DNA from 2 places in the Arthrobacter sp. CG_A4 genome. Region 2 is predicted to be linked to the other one. Evidence: predicted binding sites of a transcription regulator. Region 2 holds the regulator's gene; the other holds the start of a gene.
The links. Region 2 encodes LexA, which represses DNA repair genes until DNA is damaged. Its sites were predicted from a motif close to TCGAACANNTGTTCGA; they were not measured.

Region 1 (7,729 bases), on a different contig from region 2:
TGTCAGGACATAGGCGGTGCCGATACCCGCACCTCCCAGGCGCTGCCGTGCCTGCTCGGCACGCGCTCCCGACTGGCAGACGAGCACGACGCGGCTACCCAGGCGGGCGGCCAGTTCGTCAGCGTGCTCAGAGAGCAGCGGAAGCGGGACGTTATAGGAGCCGCGGATGTGCATGTTGTCAAACTCGGCGGCGGAGCGGACATCAAGAACGATGAGATCCTGGTGTTCCTGGAACCAGCTGCGCAGCGTTTCGGGAGCCAGGGAGGTGACTGCGGGTCCGGCGGGAGAAGCCGGGGCGGCCGAAGCGGAAAGGGATGTCATGGGTGTCCTTTCGAGACAAGTCACGCGAGAGCTGAATACCTCACCGAGTATTACAGATACCCCCAGGGGTAGTCAAAAATACCCATAGGGGTATACGCTTGGCGTAGAACCACCTAGCTTTGGAGCCGTCCATGGAACTTGATTCAGCAGAACTCGCCCCCGCCATCAACCGGCTTAGGCGCGCTCAGGGGCAGCTGGGAGCCGTAATCCGGATGCTCGAGGAGGGCGGCGACTGCAAGGACACCGTCACGCAGTTGGCCGCCGTCTCGAAAGCGCTCGATCGGGCAGGATTCGCGATAATTGCGAGCGGGCTTGAGCAGTGCATTGTCCGGAAGGACTCAGGTATGAGTACGAAGGACCTGGAAAAGCTCTTCCTCTCGCTCGCCTAGGACGTCAACGCGGCCAGCGTCCTGGACGCCATGGCCTATGGCCTGGCATTTGTGCCGCAGGTCGCTGCGCTGCCCAGGTTGCGGCCCAGCCAGTGACATTAAGCCAGTGACATTAAGTCGACTCGTGGCGGCATGGTTCGATACTGTCGTGCACATGTCCACAAATCACGCAGAAGACAAGTCCGCCAAGGCCGACCGGGAACAGCTCGCCGCCGTGCGGGTCGCCGTTGACGAGGTGGACGAACAGATCGTGTCGCTGATCGGCCGCCGCGAGCGCCTGATCCGGATCGCCGGAACCCTCAAGGCGGATAGCGCCGAGGTGCGGGCCCCCGGCCGCGTGGAGCGGGTGATCGAACACGTCCGCGCCACCGCGGAGCAGAAGGACATCGACGTCGACCTCGTCGAGAAGACCTACCGGGCCATGATCGATGCGTTCATCACCCTCGAGCTGGGAGTCTACAAAGCCAGCTCCTAAGGCTGGAACAGGTCCGCGCAGGAGTCAGAGGGCTTCATCCACCGGCACGTTTGCCTGGTAGTCCCGGCCATCACAGTCGCTGAAGGCCGTCATGAGGTGTCCCTTGGGGAGGCCAAGCACCGTGCTCAGGGGAAAGTTGCCGGTAATGGTGTTGCCGGAGTGCTCCACTCCCTTGAGGTCGAAGTTCTCCTCCGTTCCGTCGTGGCTGAAGCAGTAGAAGGAGACGGCCTCGCCGTTCATGAACTCGATCCCCATCCGGCGCTGGTGGGAATGGTCCGCAGTGGCGGACACCAGCCCCACCACATAGGCGCCCTGGCCGGGGATATTTCCGTCTATATCGAAATTCGCCACCAGGGACGTGTCCTTGGCAGCGATGCTGACGTGCTTGAGAAGTGCGTTATGGGAGCTCATGGCTCAATCCTGCTACCTGCGCCTGCGTCCGTCCACCCCTGATCTAGGTTTTGTCCCGGCACCGTCGTAGACTGGTGTTGTTCGAAGATATGTTCGAATAACCTGCTTGGTTTACTTGTTTGCTTTTTACAGATGGTGTGGTCCGGGAGGCACTATGGGCATGTTCAGCGAGTCGGTCGACGTCGTCTGCACCCCCGCCGGAACGCCCCTCAGGCTTGACTGGGCAGGCCGCCGCTACACGGTCTGTGCTGATCCGGTCCGCTGGTATGAGCGGCGCCAGTGGTGGGCAGAGGAACCGAGGGCCCCGCTGGGAAGCGGCCCCGGACTGGTGGATCACGAGATCTGGCGGGTCCAGGTGCGTCCGGCCGGGTTACCCAAGGCCGGGCCGCCCGCGACCGGGTCACCCGCGGAGGATTTCCTCACCCTTGACCTGACCCGGCATGTTGGCAGCGGGCGCTGGCGGCTGCTGCGGATCCACGATGCCCTGCGTCCCTTCCGGGAGTCCGAATCAGCATGAGCTTCACCCATCTCCACGTCTCCACCGCTTTCAGCGCCCATTACGGGGTCTCCTGGCCGGAGGAACTCGCCGGCGCCGCCGCGGCCGACGGCGCCACGGCGCTCGCCTGCACGGACCGTGACGGCCTCTACGGAACCATCAAGCATTTGAAGGCGTGCATGGCCGCGGGACTGGACCCGATCGTCGGGGTGGACCTTGCGGTCTTTGACGACGACGGCGACCTCCGCACCCAGGTGGGCGGACGCGTCGTCGTCCTGGCCCACGGACACAACAACGGCGCCGGGTACCGGGCGCTCTGCCGGCTGATCTCCGATGCCCATGCCCGCACCACCGGCAAGGCGCAGGGAGCGGTCCCCGTGGCCGTCACCCGGGCGGAACTGGCCTCCCGCACCCTGCACCCGGAGACCCTGCAGCCGGTACTGACCGTGCTGATCGGTCCGGACTCCGACGTCGGACGCGCCATGGGCGGGCGCCGCTACCTGCGCCCCCGCACCCTGTTCAAGCGCTGGCTGGACGCGATGCCGCCGGGGACCCTCGCCGCCGAGGTGGTGTCGCAGCTCAGCCCGCCCGGGGAGCCGCTGAGCACGGCCCACGCGGTCCGCATGCTCAAATTGGCCGCGGAGCACGCCGTGCCCGCCGTGCTGAGCAACGCCGTGCGGTACGTCGCCGAGGACGGTGCGGCCACCGCGGACGTGCTGGACTCCGCCCGGACACTGAAGTCCCTGCCCGAACTGTCCGCTGCCCCGCTGCTCCAGCCCAACGGACAGGGCTGGCTCAAGTCAGCGGCGCAGATGCTGCAGCTGGGCAAGGAGATCATGCACACCGCCGGATACGGCGCCGCGGACCTTAAACGGCTGATGGCCCAGACCGAGGCGCTCGCGGACCGCTGCCGGATGGACCCGGTGCGCGACATGGGCTGGAAACAGCCGGTGGTCCCCGAGGCCTCGGTGATCGGAATCGCCGGGGATGCCCTGGCGGAGCTCACCCAGCGCTGCGAGGCCGGAATCGGCCGCCGGTTCCCCGGGATCACCGGGAAGCCCGCCGGGGAACTCCGCTCCCGGCTGGAGCACGAGTTGCGGATCATCGACAGCCTGGGCTTTGCCGCGTACTTCCTGACCGTCGCCGAGGTCTCGCGGATGATCCTGGCCATGGGCGTCCGCGCCGCGGCCCGCGGCTCGGGCGCCTCCAGCCTGGTCAACTACCTGATTGAGGTCAGCGCGGTGAACCCGCTCCAGCACGACCTCATCTTCGAACGTTTCCTCTCCCGGGACCGCGCCACCCTGCCGGATATCGACATCGATGTCGAAAGCGCCGAACGGCACAACGTCTACCGGAAGATCTTTGAGCGCTTCGGCTCGGAACGCGTCACGCTGATGAGCATGCAAAACGGCTACCGCGCCCGCGGTGCGGTGCGCGACGCCGGGCTTGCCCTGGGCATGGAGGAGGGCGAAATCGGGGACATCGCCAAGCAGTTGTGGCGGTTCTCGGCCCGGAACTTCCGCGAGGCCCTGGTGGAGAAACCCGAGCTGAAGGAGTTCGCCGGCCGGGTGGAACAGCGTGGTTTCTCCGAAAACCAGCAGCTGGATCTGCTGGTGGACCTCACTGAACGGCTGGACCGGCTGCCGCGGCACATCTCCATGCACCCGTGCGGGGTCATCCTGGGGGACGCCACCCTGCTGGACCGGACCCCCGTGCAGCCCAGCGGCCTGGGCCTGCCGATGAGCCAGTTCGACAAGCACGACATGGACCCCATGGGCATGCTCAAACTCGATGTCCTGGGCGTCCGGATGCAAAGCGCCATGGCCTTCGCCGTCAGGGAAGTCATCCGGTTGCATCCCTCCAAGGCCGAGGTGGTGTCAGCAGGCGCGCACCCGTCAGGACCGGACGGCACCGGACCGGACTACATCTCCGCGGACGGGCGCATCGATCTTAACGCCGTACCGCTCGACGACGAACCCACCTATGAGCTAATCCGCAGCACCCACACCCTGGGCTGTTTCCAGATTGAATCACCCGGCCAGCGCGAACTGATCGGCAAACTGGCGCCCCGGGAGTTCAACGACCTCATTATTGACATCTCGCTGTTCCGCCCGGGGCCGATGAAATCGGACATGGTCCGGCCGTTTTTGGAACACCGGCACGGGTTCGCCCCCGAGGTGTATCCGCACCCGGACCTCAAGCCGGTCCTCGAGGAGACCCACGGCGTCACGGTGTTCCACGAGCAGATCCTGAAGACCTTCAACGTTATGACCGGCTGCGGTCTGGCCCGCGCCGATGAGTTCCGCCGCGCCCTCGGTAACGACGTGCTGGAAGGCAGGGTGGAGGAATTCTTCCGGCAGGAGGCCCGGGCCCGGGAGTACAGCCCCGAGGTGGTGGATAAAGTCTGGGGCACGCTCAAGGCCTTCGGCAGCTTCGGTTTCTGCAAGGCCCACGGGGCTGCCTTTGCCGTGCCCACGTACCAGTCCGCCTGGCTCAAGACCCATCACCCGGAGGCGTTCCTCGCCGGGCTGTGGGAACACGATCCGGGGATGTACCCCAAGCGGCTCCTCGTGGCAGAGGCGCGGCGGCTGGGGATCCCCATCCTGCCCCTGGACATCAACCTGAGCCGGGCCGAGTACCGGGTGGAGCCGGTCGCCGGCGGCCCGGAGCGCGGGAAGCTGGGCATCCGGCTGAGCCTGAACGGCATCTTCGGACTCTCCGGCGCTGAACTCAAACGGATGGTGGCGGGCCAGCCTTACGACTCGCTGGCGGACCTGCGCGCCCGCTCCCGGCTGAGCAAACCGAGCATCAAGCGGCTGGCCCAGCTGGGCGCCTTCGACTCCCTGCACCGGGCCGCCGGCGGAACCGCCAACCGGGCGGATCTGGTCCAGCACCTCCAGACCCTGCAGAGCCGCCCCCACCGGAAGGGTCTGGAGGTCATTGAGGGTCAGCTGTCCCTGCCGCTGGGGGATATTGAGCTGAAGAACCTCAAGGCCGTGCTGCCCGCGCCGACTTTGGTGGAGACCGTCCGGGCCGAACTGGACCTGATGGCCATGGACGTCAGCGAACACCTGATGTCCAGCCACGGGCCGCTGCTGGACAGGCTGGGGGTCACCACCGCGGACAAGCTGCTGGGGCTGCGCAACGGCACGGAGGTCCTGGTGGCCGGTGTCCGGGTGGCCACCCAGACCCCGCCCATGCGCGGCGGACGGCGGGTGGTGTTCATCAGCATCGACGACGGTACAGGCTGCGTGGATTCGGTCTTCTTCCACGAGGCCCAGGAACTGGCCGGACAGTTGCTGTTCGGCACCCGGCTGCTGCTGATCCGGGGGACCACCCGCCGGACCGGTCCCCGCGGCATCAGCATCAGCGCGAGCATGGCCTGGGACCTGAGCCGCACAGACACCCTGCCGTTCCCGGTCCCGGCGGCCGGGATCCCGGAGCAGCGGGAACCGGAGCCGCCCGGTGCGTTGGACGGGATCAGGCGAAACCTCGCCATTACCGGGTTTGGAGGCTGAGCGGCGCGTTGGTTGGCCTCTGCAGAAACCGATAGCATGGACGAGGCTGGCTGTGGTCCCCGTACGCCACAAGCTACGAAGCCCTTAACCTTGAATAGGAGACACCCGTGTCAGATGCCCAGCAGATCACCCTTCTCGTCGATGGCGAAGAGACCAAGGTGACTACCGGGACCACCGGCGCGGACCTCTTCTTTGAGCGCCGCGACGTCGTAGTGGCCCGCGTCAACGGCGCTCTGCTGGACCTGGACCAGCCGCTTCCCGAGGATGCCACGATCGAGGCCGTCACCATCGACTCCCCGGACGGACTGAACGTCCTGCGCCACTCCACAGCCCACGTCATGGCCCAGGCCGTGCAGCAACTGCGCCCCGATGCCAGGCTGGGAATCGGCCCGTACATCACCGACGGCTTCTACTTCGACTTCGACGTCGAGGAGCCGTTCACCCCGGAAGATTTGAAGACCCTGGAAAAGATGATGCAGAAGATCATCAACCAGAACCAGAAGTTCGTCCGCCGGGTGGTCAGCGAAGATGAGGCCCGCGAGGCGATGAAGGACGAGCCCTACAAGCTCGAACTGATCGGCCTCAAGGGTGCAGGGTCGGACGCCGACGGCTCCGCCGTCGAGGTGGGCGGCGGCGAGCTGAGCATCTACGACAACGTCGAGCGCAAGGAGGGCACCACCGTCTGGTGTGACCTCTGCCGCGGCCCGCACCTGCCCAACACCAAGCTGATCTCCAACGCCTTCGCCCTGACCCGGTCCTCCGCGGCGTACTGGCGCGGCAGCGAAAAGAACAAGCAACTGCAGCGCATCTACGGCACCGCCTGGCCAACCAAGGACGCCCTCAAGGCCTACCAGGAGCGGATCGCCGAGGCCGAGCGCCGCGACCACCGCAAGCTGGGGGTGGAACTGGACCTGTTCTCCTTCCCTGACGAGCTGGGCTCCGGCCTTCCGGTGTTCCATCCCAAGGGCGGCATTATCCGCAAGGCGATGGAGGACTATTCCCGCCAGCGCCATGTCGAGGCCGGCTACGACTTCGTCTACACCCCGCACATCACCAAAGGCCACCTCTACGAGGTCTCCGGCCACCTGGACTGGTACCGCGACGGCATGTTCCCGCCGATGCATATCGACGCGGAACTCAACGAGGACGGCACCGTCCGCAAGCCCGGCCAGGACTACTACCTGAAGCCGATGAACTGCCCCATGCACAACCTGATCTTCCGCTCCCGCGGCCGGTCCTACCGGGAGCTGCCGCTGCGGCTGTTCGAGTTCGGTTCCGTCTACCGCTACGAGAAGTCCGGCGTGGTGCACGGCCTCACCCGCGTCCGGGGCATGACCCAGGATGACGCGCACATCTACTGCACCCGCGATCAGATGAAGGATGAGCTCACCAAGACGCTGAACTTCGTCCTCGCCCTGCTCAAGGACTACGGCCTGAACGACTTCTACCTGGAGCTCTCCACCAAGGACCCGGAAAAGTCGGTGGGCCCGGACGAGATCTGGGCGGAGGCCACCCGGACCCTGGCCGAGGTCGCCGAGGAATCCGGCCTGGACCTGGTCCCGGATCCGGGCGGCGCCGCGTTCTACGGCCCCAAGATCTCCGTCCAGGCCCGTGATGCGATTGGCCGGACCTGGCAGATGTCCACGATCCAGCTGGACTTCAACCTGCCGGAACGCTTCGAACTGGAGTACCAGGCGGCCGACGGCACCCGCCAGCGGCCGGTCATGATTCACCGTGCGCTGTTCGGCTCGATCGAACGCTTTATGGGTGTCCTGACCGAGCACTACGCCGGCGCGTTCCCGGCCTGGCTCGCCCCCGTCCAGGTGGTCGGCATTCCGGTCGCCGAGACGTTCAACGACTACATGTTCGACGTCGTCGGCCAGCTTAAGGCTGCCGGCATCCGGGCCGAGGTCGATATTTCTTCGGACCGCTTCCCGAAGAAGATCCGCACGGCCAGCAAGGACAAGGTCCCGTTCGTGCTGATCGCCGGGGGAGACGACGCCGACGCCGGTGCCGTGTCGTTCCGCTTCCGCGACGGCAGCCAGGACAACGGCGTGCCAGTGGCCGAGGCCGTCCAGCGGATCGTGGACGCCGTCCGCGACCGGACCAGCTAGGGGAC
Region 2 (7,729 bases):
CGGACCTGCTAGCGGCGGCCGGCCACGTCAAGGGCCTCGGGCAGTGTGAAGTTGCCGTGGTAGAGGGCCTTGCCCACAATCGCGCCCTCGACGCCGAGCGGCACGAGGGAGCGCAGGACTTTAAGGTCATCGAGGCTGGAAATGCCGCCGGAGGCGACGACGGGCTTGCCGGTCTTCTCGACCATCTGGCGCAGGAGTTCGATGTTGGGGCCCTTGAGGGTGCCGTCTTTGGTCACATCCGTGACGACGTAGCGGGCGCAGCCGGCCTCTTCGAGCCGGCCGAGGACGTCCCAGAGGTCTCCGCCTTCCCTGGTCCAGCCGCGGCCGGCGAGGGTGGTGCCGCGGACGTCCAGGCCGACGGCGATCTTGTCGCCGAAGCGCTCTATCACCCGGGCAGTCCACTCCGGGTTTTCCAGGGCGGCGGTTCCCAGGTTCACCCGGGCAACTCCAAGCTCGAGGGCGTTCGCCAGGGATTCGTCGTCGCGCAGGCCGCCGGAGAGCTCCACCTTGATGTCCAGCCGTCCCACCACTTCGCGGAGCAGTTCCGCGTTGGAGCCCCGGCCGAACGCGGCGTCAAGGTCCACCAGATGGACCCACTCCGCGCCCTGCTGCTGCCAGCTCAGCGCGGCTTCCAGCGGCGTGCCGTAGCTGGTTTCGCTGCCGGCCTCGCCCTGGACGAGGCGGACGGCCTGGCCGTTCACGACGTCGACGGCGGGCAGCAGTTCAAGGACGGGCAGCGGGGTTTCGGTGGTCATCGTGGGATCCTCAGTTTCTCAGCGGATGGCGGTGGTCGGGTTGCTGCCGGCGTGTTGCTGCCGGCGGTTGGCGGGCAGCTAGCCGGCGGGCAGGGTCAGGAGATAGGCGGCCAGCAGCGACATCCCGGCCAGTGCATAGAACACGATCTGGACCCAGCGAGGGCTCTTCTGCTGCCGGAACGACAGCGCCCCGCCAATCAGTAGCCCGGCGAGGCCCATAAGCACTATCGACCACATTTAGGCGGTCGCTTCCGGCGCGGCGGCTTCCGCTTTGACGTCCGGGACAGCAGCGGTCCCGGAGCCGTTGCGCAGGCCCTCGACCCAGTTGCGCAACAGGCGCGCCCCGGCGTCACCGGACTTCTCCGGGTGGAACTGGGTGGCGCAGAGAGGGCCGTTTTCCACGGCCGCGATGAACGGGGCACCGTGCTCGGACCAGGTGACCAGAGGCGCCGTCATGCGGGGCTGGATCACGTCGAAGTCCCAGTGCTGCACACCGTAGGAGTGCACGAAGTAGAAGCGCTCGCTCTCGACACCGGCGAAGAGCTGGGAACCGGCCGGCACGGACACAGTGTTCCAACCCATGTGCGGTACCACTTCGGCCGGCAGCAGCTCGACTTTGCCGGGCCACTCCCCCATGCCCGGGGCCTCGGTGCCGTGCTCCACGCCGGCCTCGAACAGGATCTGGAGCCCGACGCAGATGGCCAGCACCGGCCGGCCACCGGCAACGCGGCGTCCGATCATGCGGATGGCGTCAACGGCTTTGAGCTCGCGCATGACAGTTTCGAAGGCGCCGACTCCCGGGACGACGAGGCCATCGGCGTTAAGTACGTCCTCCGGCTTGGCGCTGAGGATGACCTCGGCCCCGGCGCGCTCGAGCGCGCGAACGGCCGAGCGGATGTTGCCGGAGCCGTAGTCCAGCACCGTGACGGTGGGCTTACCCTCGGGCGAGACGGGCTTCCTGCCGGCGTCGGGGTTGATGATGGCGCCGTCCTGCAGCACCTTGCCGGTCACAGCGCACCCTTGGTGGAGGGGATTCCCTCAACGCGCGGATCGGATTCTATGGCCGCACGCAGGGCGCGGGCGAAGGCCTTGAACTGGGCCTCGACGATGTGGTGCGGATCCCGGCCGGCGGTCACGTTCATGTGCAGGCAGATCCCGGCGTGCAGTGTGATCGCCTCGAAGACGTGGCGGGTCAGGGAACCGGTGAAGTGACCGCCGATCAGGTGATATTCCTGGCCGGCGGGCTCCCCTGCGTGCACGAGGTAAGGGCGCCCGGAAACATCGACAACGGCGTGCGCCAGGGCTTCGTCCAGGGGAACCGTGGCCTCGCCGAAGCGCCGGATGCCTGCCTTGTTGCCCAGTGCTGTGCGCAGGACCTCGCCGAGAGTGATGGCAACATCCTCCACCGTGTGGTGCACGTCGATGTGGGTGTCCCCCGTCGCCTTGACTGTCATGTCGATCAGCGAGTGCTTGCTCAGCGCCGTCAGCATGTGGTCGTAGAACGGAACCGAGGTGCTGATATCCGAGACGCCGGTGCCGTCCAGATTAATCTCGACCAGGACAGTTGACTCGCTGGTGGTCCGTTCCATACGCGCGGTCCGCCCCAGTGCAGCGGTTGATCCGGTGTTGCTCATGTTGAGGTGTCCTTTGGCTGAAGGCGGGGTGTAGGGCTTGCGGCGCCGGACTCGCGGGCGGGGGTTGCGGGCTCCGCGCTCAAGTCTAGGCCTGCTGTGCTGCGCGGCTGGTCAGTATCCTCTCAAGGGCTTCGAGGAAGGCTGTGGTTTCCGTCTCAGTGCCGGCAGTGACACGCAGGTGCCCGGGGATGCCGACGTCGCGGATCAGTACCCCGGCGTCCAGAAGTTCCTGCCAGGTCTCGTGCGAATCCCCGAGGCCGCCGAAGAAGACGTAGTTGGATTCGGAGGCCGCGGGTTTGAGCCCCATCCGCTGCAGTTCGGAGACTATCCGGTCACGCTGGCGCTTGATGTCCTGGACGTCGGCCATGAGCGCGGTCCGGTGGTTTAGCGCGGCCAGGCCTGTCGCCTGCGTGATGGCGGACAGGTGGTACGGCAGCCGGACGAGGCGCAGGGCGTCGGCGACTTCGGGGGCCGCCGCCATGTAGCCCAGCCGTGCGCCCGCGAGGGCAAACGCCTTGCTCATGGTGCGCGAGACAATCAGCCGCTCCCGGCCTGGCAGCAGCGTGAGGGCGCTCGGCGTGCCGTCGTGGGCGAACTCGTGGTAAGCCTCGTCAACGATCACCACGGCCTGGCTGGCTTCGCCCGCTTCATAGACCGCTGCCACGACGTCGAGGCCAAGCCCGGTGCCGGTGGGGTTGTTCGGGGAGCACAGGAACACAATATTGGGCTGCAGTTCACGGACCTGGCGGGCTGCCGATTCGGCACTGAGGCCGTAGCCCTCGGCGCGGACCCCGGCGATGTATTCCGTGTCCGTCCCGGCGGCCAGCAGCGGGTACATGGAGTAGGTTGGAGGGAAGCCGAGGGCGGTACGGCCCGGTCCGCCGAAGGCCTGGAGGATCTGTTGGAGGACCTCGTTGGATCCGTTGGCTGCCCAGATGTTCTCCGCACCCAGGCCATGCCCGAGGTAGTCCGCCAGGGCTCCGCGCAGTTCGGTGAACTCCCGATCCGGATATCGGTTGAGTCCGGCTGCCGCGATGGTCACGGCCTCGGAAATCGCGGCGCGGACATCGGCCGGCACACCATGGGTGTTCTCGTTGACGTTCAGCAGGATCGGCACCTCCAACTGCGGTGCACCGTACGGGCTCAGCCCGCGCAGATTGGTCCGGAGGGGGAGTCGATTCAGGCGTTCTAACTGGTCAGTCACTCAACTAGTTTAAGCGAGACGGCGACGAGCCCTGAAACTGCGACGCCTGACGGACTGCACCAGTGATGTTACTTGGCCGGAACGACCAGTGACTGGCCTGGAACCACGCGGGCCGCCTCGAGGTTGTTGAGCTGGAGAATGTCGGCCACCACATCGCGGGGGTCACGCTCCGGAGCCACTGTTCCGGCGATCGCCCACAGCGAGTCTCCGGGCTGGACGGTGACCGAAACAGCCGGGGTCAACCGCAGATCGGCGGCGGACTCGGAGGCCCTGGCCGGCGCATTGAGAAAGCCGCTGAAGGAGAGAATAAGGGCGGCCAGCAGGATAAGGGGAACGCCGAAAAAGACGAAGCGTCCGCGCCTGGTCAACCGCAGCGGCGCCTGCCTGGTGCGGGCCGCGGAGCCGTGCCCGCGGAGTGAACGACCATCGCCGGATACCTCTCCGCGGTCATTTGTGTAGCCGAATGTGTCGTGAAACGCGCTTGATGCTGACATGAACTGAGCCCTCCTGGACCATACGGTGCCGCCCGGCGTACTGCACGTACTTGCCGCCAACCGGCCTAACCTTCGAACATAGAACCGAACGTCGTGCCCTGTCCGAACATCGCTGGAGTCGAACACATATTCGAACTTCGCTAGTTCTGTTTTAGCACTTATCGACGAACATTGTCGAGACTCGCTAGAACAAATGTTTGAAAAACTGCTGCGGCTGGCCTACGTTGGAGTCACAGGACAACCGCATCTGCAGTTGATCAGCAGGGTCTGACAAAGTCCGACAAACAGAGCCGTACGTTGCGGCAACTGCAGCGACGACAGCCGGGCATAAGGGAAAGGCGTTGGCGAATATGGCAGCACAAGCCACCGGCGGCAGGGCCAGCCAGCGGAACCCGCAGGCAGCCCGGCCCCCGAAGAGCCTCACCATCCGGCAAAAGAAGATCCTGGAAACCATCCAGCGCTCGGTATCGGAGAACGGCTACCCGCCGTCCATGCGTGAGATTGGCGACTTGGTTGGACTGGCAAGCCTCTCCAGCGTCACCCACCAGTTGTCCCAGCTCGAGAAGCTGGGCTACCTGAGGCGCGACCCCAAGCGTCCGCGTGCCATGGAAGTGCTCATGCCGCTGACCCTGGATGAGGGGGCCACCAGGATTTCAGGAGCCGGGAAACCGAGCGGCCTGCGCTCCGTGGGCGGGTTGTCCGTCTCCGAGCTCACCAGCGCCACGGATACCGCTATGGTGCCGCTCGTGGGCCGGATCGCTGCCGGCGGCCCTATTCTCGCCGACCAGGTGGTCGAGGACGTGATGCCGCTGCCGCGCCAGCTGGTGGGTCATGGTGAGCTTTTTATGCTCAAAGTCGCAGGCGATTCGATGATCGACGCCGCCATCTGCGACGGCGACTGGGTGGTGGTACGCCGGCAGAGCGACGCCGTCAACGGCGACATCGTGGCCGCTCTGCTGGACGACGAAGCGACGGTCAAGACCTTCCGCCAACGCGACGGCCACATGTGGCTGTTGCCGCAGAATACCCAGTACGAGCCCATCCTCGGCGATCACGCCGTCATCATGGGCAAGGTGGTCTCGGTCCTCCGCTCCCTCTAGCTAAAATCAGATACCGGCTCTGACGCTCGCTCACCTTTCGCGGTGGACAACAGAACGCTTCCTCACTTTTCGGTTTGACCGTAAATGCTCCGTCACATCATGTGACGGAGCATTTACCTTTGGCACTCAGAATCGGAGTGCTCCCTGTTTCGGGTCTTTCGCCGAAGTCCGCCGACTCGGGGTGGGCTAATACGAGCGGGCACTGGGACACGACACGCAATCTTTCCTGCGACGCGCAGATGTCGTGGCGCTACCGGAATACCCGTAGCGCCAGGGCATTTGCGCGTCGCAAGGATAAATGCGCCGCGTCAGCAGCCCGGCACCGGAAGTCCGCGGAGTCCAGGCGCTGCCGTCGCCCGCGGGCCGGAGCAAGTGGGCGGGAACGCCGCGACCCGGGCCGGGGCGTTCCACCCGGAATCCCTGAATGGCAGCGACTACGCGGCCGGTTGCCCGGATTCTTTGGCGAGGCGTTCCAGCGCAGCAAAGGCTATCGCGGGATCGGTGGTGGGCCAGAACGGCGGAAGTGCGGCGCGGAGGAATCCCCCGTACCGTTCCGTGGATAGCCGTGAGTCCAGCACCGCCACCACTCCTTTGTCCGTCGTCGTCCGGATCAGCCGCCCGGCGCCCTGTGCCAGCCGGATCGCGGCGTGGGTCGCCGACACGCTCATAAAGCCGTTGCCGCCGGCCTGGGCCACCGCCCTGGACCGCGCCGTCATCAACGGGTCGTCCGGCCTCGGAAAGGGGATCCGGTCGATCACGACCAGCCGGCAGGAGTCGCCCGGGACGTCAACGCCCTGCCACAGCGACATAGTCCCGAAGAGGCAGGTGTCCGGCTCGTCGGCGAACTGCCGCACGAGCGCGGTCATGGTTGAGTCTCCCTGGCAGAGAATGCTCAGCTCCAACCGCGGCCGCATGGCCTCGGCGGCGTCTTCGGCGGCGCGGCGGGAGGAAAACAGGCATAAGGCCCCGCCGCCGGAGGCCCGGATCAGTTTCTCCAGCTCATCAAGCGCTTCCGGGGAGGTGCCGCGGCCGGGTTTGGGCAGGTGCTTCGCAACGTAAAGAATCCCCTGCTTGGGGTATTCAAACGGCGAGCCGACGTCGACGCCGGTCCAGCTGGGCGCGCCGGGGCCGACCAGTCCAAGGCCGCCGGCGGCCGGTTCAAACGCCGAGCCGATCGCCAGGGTCGCCGAGGTCAGGATTACCGTGTGGTCCGCGAACAGGCCCTCGCGCAGCCGGCCGGCGACGCTCAGCGGCGCCACGTTGATCAGCGCCGGAGCGGACTCGTCCGGCTGGGAGTACCCCTGCGCCGGGTCGAAGGTGCTGGTGCGGGAAAACCACACCACTTCACGGTTTTCCCGGGCCGCGAGCAGCCGTTCGCAGAGTTCCAGGATGACCATGAGCCGGGAGCGGGCGAGCTGACGTCCGCCGTCGGCCGTGTTGGCGCTGTCCCCCTTGGAATCGGACAGCCCGGCGCGGCAGGCATCACGCAACTGGTCCACACAGTCCAGCTGTTCGCTGTTGAGGCCGTTAGGCATAAGTCCGCCGGGGACGCCTTCAATGGCGAGTTCGAGGTTGGCCGCTGCATTGCTCAGCGCGTCAACGGTAATGCCGGTGTGCTTCCGCGCCCCTGAAGCGGCAACATTCACCATCGCCACGGAGAGCTGCCCGGACACGGCGCCGGTGACGCGGTCCTGGAGTTCGTGCGCCTCGTCAACCACCACGACGTCGTACTCGGGCAGCACGGCGAGGCCCTCGAAGGCGCTGACGGCCAGCATGGCGTGGTTAGTGACGACGACGTCGGCGTCTGCGGCGTTCTGCCGGGCCAGTTCACTGAAACATTCGCCCGCCAGCGGACATTTCTGCGCCCCGAGGCATTCCATCGAGGTGACGGATACCTGGCGCCAGGCGCGGTCGGTCACGCCGGGCATCAGCTCGTCGCGGTCGCCCGAGGCGGTCGCCTCGGCCCATTCGCGGAGCCGGACTACTTCCTTGCCCAGCTGGGAGGACGCGCCGCCCATGGCCGCGGCAAAATGCGGGACGGACGTGTCCTCGCCGAGGGAGAAGAGCTGGCCCTCGGAGGGCTCCTCGGAGGGGAAACCGCCGTCGAGCTTGTGCCGGCAGACGTAGTTGGAGCGGCCCTTGACCAGGGCGACCTTGACGGGCCGCTCCAGGGCAGGGGTGATGGTCTTGAGCAGCCGGGGCAGGTCGCGGCCCACGATCTGGGTCTGGAGGGCCAGGGTGGCGGTGGAGACGAGGGTTGGTTTCTGGCTGACCAGCGAATGGGCGATCAGCGGGACCAGGTAGGCGAGGGACTTGCCCGTGCCGGTGCCGGCCTGGACCAGCAGGTGGTCTCCGCTGTCGATCGCGCGCGCCACCTGCCGGGCCATTTCATGCTGGCCGTCACGGCTCTGGCCGCCCATGCCGGAAACTGCCCGGTCGAGGAGGTCAATGACGAACTCCTCGCCGTGCGGCTGGACTCTACCCACCGCCTTTTTTGCTGCCGGCCCGTGTCCGTCAGCTCCGTCAGGATTTTCACCAGCCC

Region 1: a site for LexA is predicted at 1,678-1,693, ahead of RCH07_RS03880 (DUF6504 family protein). Genes of this name have one in related genera too.

The regions. Positions count from the first base shown of each region.
Region 1 covers NZ_JAXCID010000005.1:123,245-130,973, reverse strand. Annotated here, with positions in the region: gene RCH07_RS03900 (rhodanese-like domain-containing protein) at 1-321, opposite strand, end outside; gene RCH07_RS03895 (metal-sensitive transcriptional regulator) at 453-710, shown strand; gene RCH07_RS03890 (chorismate mutase) at 865-1,185, shown strand; gene RCH07_RS03885 (hypothetical protein) at 1,210-1,596, opposite strand; gene RCH07_RS03880 (DUF6504 family protein) at 1,751-2,113, shown strand; gene RCH07_RS03875 (DNA polymerase III subunit alpha) at 2,110-5,610, shown strand; gene thrS (threonine--tRNA ligase) at 5,718-7,724, shown strand.
Region 2 covers NZ_JAXCID010000014.1:46,396-54,124, forward strand. Annotated here, with positions in the region: gene priA (bifunctional 1-(5-phosphoribosyl)-5-((5-phosphoribosylamino)methylideneamino)imidazole-4-carboxamide isomerase/phosphoribosylanthranilate isomerase PriA) at 9-755, opposite strand; gene RCH07_RS08060 (hypothetical protein) at 834-992, opposite strand; gene hisH (imidazole glycerol phosphate synthase subunit HisH) at 993-1,766, opposite strand; gene hisB (imidazoleglycerol-phosphate dehydratase HisB) at 1,763-2,389, opposite strand; gene RCH07_RS08075 (histidinol-phosphate transaminase) at 2,475-3,593, opposite strand; gene RCH07_RS08080 (LysM peptidoglycan-binding domain-containing protein) at 3,662-4,087, opposite strand; gene lexA (transcriptional repressor LexA) at 4,438-5,187, shown strand; gene RCH07_RS08090 (ATP-dependent DNA helicase) at 5,622-7,729, opposite strand, start outside.